2 regions of the Peribacillus sp. NPDC046944 genome follow, and region 2 is predicted to be linked to the other one. Evidence: predicted binding sites of a transcription regulator. Region 2 holds the regulator's gene; the other holds the start of a gene.
The links. Region 2 encodes LexA, which represses DNA repair genes until DNA is damaged. Its sites were predicted from a motif close to CGAACATATGTTCG; they were not measured.
Positions count from the first base shown of each region.

Region 1 (3,234 bases), on a different contig from region 2:
TAATGATCGCAAACTGTTTCATCGAGATTTCCTCTTCACTTAACAGTTCCACGAATTGGTCAAGCAAATCAACAACTGCATTCCACGATTGTTCATGTTCCCTGGCTGACACCAGATCGCCATCCTCTTCTGCTTCAAGCTTCATCTTTTCCAATTTTTCCGGTACATGCAATTCTTCCAAATACAAATAAAGGGCCTCGCACAATTCTCTTCCATTCGCCGACTTCTTCACCCGTTTTGATAGCTTAATGATGGGCTCTGTAAATAGGTGTTTCAAATCATTGAGCTCTTGCTCCAGTTGCATTTCCTTACTCGTCTGGGGACGGTCCTCAAGCTCCAATCCACGGAAGCGACGGTAGGTCCAACGATCTTTTGTGGTCCATCCAGCCCCTTTGATTCCCCTGGCAAGCACGTAGTTCTCAAGTTTGTCTACTTGTTCGCGCATTCTGTCATGACTTTGTTGCAGGGGAAATAGAAGTTCGGTCTTAATGGCACGAAAGACCGGTTCATAACGCCAGAACCCATTGATGATCTCAAGTGTTGACCGGATCAGCTCAATCAATGGATGATTGAGCATCGTCCGCTTGGAATCCACGAAAAGCGGAATTTGATAGTCACGGAAGACCGTCTGGAGGATATCTTCGTAGGCATCCCCATTTCGCATTAGAATCGCAATATCGCGAAAACGGCACTGACCTTGTCTGACAAGCGTCAGGATGTTCCGAGCCACCCCTTCAATCTCCGCTCTGCGGTTAACGGCCTGAGCAATCGTTACACCAGATGGCTGATCGTACTTCTGTGCGGGACGAAGCGCAAAATATGTTTCAAGGTGTTTCAGCCCAGGATTTCGATTGAACTTCGCCGTGCTGTTCAGAACGTGGTCCTGTTCGATAAAGACCCCCGTTCTTTGTCCCGCTTGATAAAGCTGGTTATAGAGATTTCCCGTTTGCCTGAACAAATGCAGATCATCCGGCGCAAATTGCCTATAAGGCTGGTCGAGCGTCAATGCGATGGTCACACTCTTACATAGCTTCATCATTTCTTCCACGATCATTAATTCCTGTGGCGTCAGACTGTAAAAACCATCTATATAGATATCTGCATTTTTTATATACGAAGACTCTGCCATTTTTTCTATCAGTAAAGTGAAATAATCCTCTGAATCTAAATATTTTCCGATCATTTCATCCTCAAATGACTGATAAATGAGCTCAAGATCAGATAATTTATCTTGTACTCCACCACCACCCGGTGACTTTTCGTCCAAATACCTCCGAATATCACCCGGCTGGATGCAGTACTGCTTGAATTCGGCAAGCATCTGCTCCATCTGGGAGACGAATCCTTGCTTGTCCGCTGATCGGCGGAACATTTTCAATTCATCTTTTTTATCCTCCATGATTTTCCGTATCAACATATTAACGCCGACACTGTCCAAATGGATTCGGCTCATGCCACCTGTCTCCTGGAGAACTCGCCATGCAAGCCGGCTAAAACTGAATACTTGCGTCCGAATCATTCCTTCGAGTCCCGGCGTCTTAATTAATTTATATTCTGATAAAAATGTCATCTGATCAGGAACCAGATAGATGATCGGATTCCCTTCAGGATTCTCCATTAGCCCGTTGCGGATTTCATCCAATACCTTCGATGTTTTACCTGTGCCCGACCTTCCAATTAAAAACCGGAGTGACATCTGTTTCCCCCCTTTTTATTTCAATATCTCTAGACCTATCATACCAGAAATACTGTCTATTTTTTGACACGATTCTTCTTCCAATTATGTCTCTTTTCCCTATAGTTTACCGCTTTCTAATGACGAAAACCAACCATACGTTCGTATTCCGTTCAAAAAAAAGCCCTTCCTATAGAGGGCTCCCACAGTCATTCACCTATAAAATCCACATTAAAATCTTGTATTGGCCAATATCTTACATCGACTTTGCCTACTACCTTATCCATTGAAATATAACCTAGGTGCCTGCTATCTTCACTTTCGAGTCGATTATCACCCATAACGAAAAGCTTGCCATCAGGAACTATGGATTTGCCCGTTAATTCTTTCAATGTAAAATTACCCGTAAAATCCTGGCCCGGATATCCTACCTTTAAATGATCAAGGTATGGTTCAGGCACTTTCTTACCGTTTATGTAAAGCCAATCATCCTTATAACGAATATCGTCTCCTTGAACACCTATTACCCGTTTTACATAATTCTCCCCGACATGCGCATGGAAAACTATAACATCAAATCGATTGATATCGCTGATTTGGTATTTCACTTTATTTACAATGAGTTTATCGCCTTCACCCAGTGTAGGTTGCATGGACTCCCCTTCTACGGCATAGCTTGAAAAGAAAAAGGTACGGATCAAGATGTAAATGATAAAGGCTACCATGCCTGATTTTATCCAGTCGGATACTGAATGCTTTTTTGATTTTCTCAGATTCCCCAACCCCTACTAGTTGTATATTCTAAGTTATTTCCCTTCTTCTTTTTTCATGCTTTTATTTAGCCTTACTTCCAATCTTTTTCCGACAACCCAAAGGATGAAAATGATGATTCCGACAATCACGGTACGTAATGGTTTTTGAATCAATGATACAATATCGTATCCGACGAAACTGATCGTAAAGATCATCACTGCCTTTCCGCCGATTACCGCCAGCGCATATTGTAACGTGCTAACCTTCGAGAGCCCTGCAACGATATTAACGAGCGCAGATGGCGTGAAGGGGAAACAAAGCAAGAGAAACAATGGACTGAAACCATGGCTTTCCACCCAGTTCATCAATCTTTGCACCTGTTTATGTTTCTGAAGAAAACGGAAGAACCTCATCTGTCCGTATCGTCTAAAAACAAAAAAGACCAGAAACGCACCACCTACCGCCCCAATCCAAGAAAATAAAAATCCCCACCATAGGCCAAAAGCTGTAGCATTGGCCACGACAAACACAAATAAAGGTAAAAAAGGCAAAAACGCTTCTAACATCGGCAACAAAATTCCTGGAATCGGGCCGAATGAACGATATTGCTGAATAAGCCCTGATATATGTTCAAGAGTAATCCACTCAAATATAGTATCCAAATTCATGACTATCTCCCTTGGCTTGCTTTCTATCAAGCAGCATCACATAATAAAACCGTTCTAATTTAGATATAACACTTTCTTCTTAAATTGCAAGAATAATTACCCATCTATCATCATACTTTCCCTAACTCAGGAAATCAT
Region 1 is NZ_JBNNML010000018.1:19,130-22,363, reverse strand. It holds gene addB (helicase-exonuclease AddAB subunit AddB) at 1-1,696, opposite strand, end outside; gene lepB (signal peptidase I) at 1,885-2,448, opposite strand; gene ACQKIC_RS19835 (TVP38/TMEM64 family protein) at 2,482-3,096, opposite strand.
Region 1: a site for LexA is predicted at 1,827-1,840, ahead of addB (helicase-exonuclease AddAB subunit AddB). Genes of this name have one in related genera too.

Region 2 (3,234 bases):
TTCTATTAATAAAAAAATTTCATAAATTTTAGAGAAAGGAGGTGGTTATTTTTGGAGCTAATTTGGATGTTAATTGTTGGTGGAATAATTGGATGGCTGGGAAGTCTGATTTTAGGAAGGGATATGCCGGGTGGAATTATTGGAAATATCATTGCTGGATTTGTTGGAGCATGGCTTGGTACTGCAATATTAGGGCCAATCGGACCTGAGACAGAAGGGTTTTACATTGTGCCTGCGTTACTGGGTGCCATAATTGTTGTGTTTATTGTATCCATTATCATGAGAAATACAAGATGGAGGTAGAAAGCAGAGGGTACAAGATTGAATGAATTTGCCAGAATCACGTGTAGATGGTTTAGAGAAAGCTGATCTATATGTGTCCATTATTGCTTGAAAATGCTGTTCAACAATACTGGACAGTTTTTTTGCGTAAAAAAATAGAGGTTTTCGATCGAAGGATCCATCACTGTTTACTCAATCCGAATGATTATCTGAGTTCCTAAAAGACACTAAAGCTGTTTTAAGTGCGGTGTAATTACCGATACTGGCGTATCCGTAAAACCATCCCATAAAAATCCCTGTAGTCAAGTGATGCCGATGGCTTATGAATATAGAAAGGATTAAACCAAGACATAACGCAATAGTGGGTACGTAACTTCGGGGGATAGGTAAGAGAAACTTTATAATTTGAGTCAAAATCATGATAGTTGGGATAGCAATTACAGCATCCCAAAAATTTGTATGTATTGTCGGAAAATCCATAGTAACACCACTTTCAAAAAGAAATGTCTATTGAACTAATTTCACCGGATATAAAAGAATTATACCTTGTTATTTTGACTCGGTTTGTTATTCAATGCTCTCTAGTAAAATATTATAATATTGCTTCTGTCATATACATAGGATGTAATACATAGACTTAAAACAAATAAAAAAAGCGCAATTTGCGCGCTTTTAGTGAATTTGCCTATATAGCCCGATCACTCTTCCAAGAATGGTTACATCTCTTAGAATGATAGGTTCCATATTGGAGTTTTCTGGCTGAAGCCGTATGTAATCCGGTTCCTTAAAGAATCGTTTAACGGTGGCTTCATCATCTTCCGTCATGGCCACGACGATATCTCCGTTATTGGCATTGCTTTGTTGTTTTACAATGACATAATCTCCATCATGAATTCCTGCTTCAATCATACTTTCACCCATAATTTCAAGCATGAACACATGATCATCATGTGGAACCATACTTTCAGGAAGAGGGAAGTATTCCTCTATGTTCTCGATGGCAGTTATCGGCATACCTGCGGTTACTTTTCCGAGAAGTGGTACGTTAACTACGTTTGTTTTTGGAATGTTATTAGATTCTTCTATATTTAAAATCTCAATGGCCCTTGGTTTAGTCGGGTCGCGTCTGATTAAGCCTTTGCTTTCCAAACGAGATAAATGTCCATGTACAGTCGAACTTGATGCAAGTCCCACAGCTTCGCCAATCTCTCTAACGGAAGGTGGATAACCTTTTTGACGAACTTCATCTTTTATGAAATCAAGAATATCCTGCTGCCGTTTTGATAGTTTAGTCATATACGCACCTCTTCTCTATAATTCTTTGCTATATTATAGCATGGCTCCACATGCTATACAAACATAAGTTCGAATTTGGTTGTTGACTGAAACAAATGTTCGTATTATAATTCAATCATCAACTAAAAACGAACGTACATTCGCTATGGAGGGATATTAATGAAGACATTTTGCAAAAATAATATTTATACGATTCTATTAGCAGGATTTGTATTTATCTTGTCTATTTTATTCTCTTTCACATTAGATAGTAATCAAAATAAGGATTTCCTTTCGATTGAAATTAACGAAGGTGATACTATATGGGAGATTTCAGAAAAATATGGTCAAACCGAATTGACAAAAAAAGAATTCATTGGTTGGATAGAAGAGTATAACGGTGTAAGGGCGGATACTATTAAGGCAGGTCAAATCATTGTCATACCAGTTGAAAGTGAAAAAGTAGTCCAAAGTTTGGCTAGTAAGCAGTAAAGGTAGGTTCATATGAAAGCAGTCATCTATTGTCGGGTAAGTACAGAAAAAGAAACACAGGAAACCTCGCTAGCTAGGCAGGAAGAGGAATTAGTGAAGTTAGCAGAACATAATGACATGGAAGTCGTTTCAATAATAAGAGAGCAGGCAAGTGGTTACGAACTGAACCGTGACGGGATATTTGACATGCTTGATCTTTTTAAGACAAAAGAAGCGGATGTTCTCTTGATTCAAGATGAAACTAGGTTGGGAAGAGGAAATGCTAAAATTGCCTTGTTTCATGTTGTACTTAAAGAAGGAGTGAAGATTTTCACACTTTCTCATGATGGTGAGTTAGAATTATCGGACTCTGATGCCATGGTTATCCAAATTGTTGGTATTGTAGAAGAATATCAACGTAAACTACATAACCTGAAAATTAAACGTGGTATGCTTAGGGCCGTTGAAAATGGCTACCGGCCCCAGAAAAACCTGAAGAACCAAAGAAACTCCACTGGCAGGGATCGTAAAGAAGTACCCATAGAAGAAATTGTGAAACTGCGTTCGAATGGATTAACTTTTGCGGAGATTGCGGCAACACTGAGAGGCTTTGGCTATGAAGTGTCAAAAGCAACGGTACACCGCAGATTCTTGGAATACCAGCAAGGTACACCGAAGAATCAATCATAGAACTTGTAATTTCACTTTTTTTTTAATACCATGTCAATATCCGTATATATAAAGGAGAAAAATTATGCTATCAAAAGAAAAAATGGCCCGTATCAATGAACTTTCTAAAAAAGCTAAGGGAGAAGGCTTAACTGTAGAAGAGGCAAAAGAGCAAACTTCCTTACGAAGTGAGTATTTGGAGACATTTAGACGTTCAATGGCTGATACGCTAGAAAATGTTAAAGTTATCGATCCGGAAGGTAATGATGTCACGCCTCAAAAAATTAAAAATATTAAAGAAAAAAAAGGTTTACATTAACCAATAAGGACTGATGATGGCCCCATCATTGGATTACTCATGAGGAATGTAAAGTGAAAAAAGAGAATGCATTGATGTATGTATTCTCTTTTTTGGTTTAACCTAACCTTGGTAAATCCTTAATTAGTAGAAAATTGAATTAGCTGTGTAAGAAATGGTTATTTTAGTTGTGATATTAAGTTAGTCAATATAATATAAAGAGGTACACTACAGGAAGG
Region 2 is NZ_JBNNML010000009.1:60,420-63,653, reverse strand. It holds gene ACQKIC_RS16265 (GlsB/YeaQ/YmgE family stress response membrane protein) at 67-303, shown strand; gene ACQKIC_RS16260 (hypothetical protein) at 475-762, opposite strand; gene lexA (transcriptional repressor LexA) at 955-1,578, opposite strand; gene yneA (cell division suppressor protein YneA) at 1,738-2,049, shown strand; gene ACQKIC_RS16245 (YneB family resolvase-like protein) at 2,062-2,718, shown strand; gene ACQKIC_RS16240 (DUF896 domain-containing protein) at 2,783-3,016, shown strand.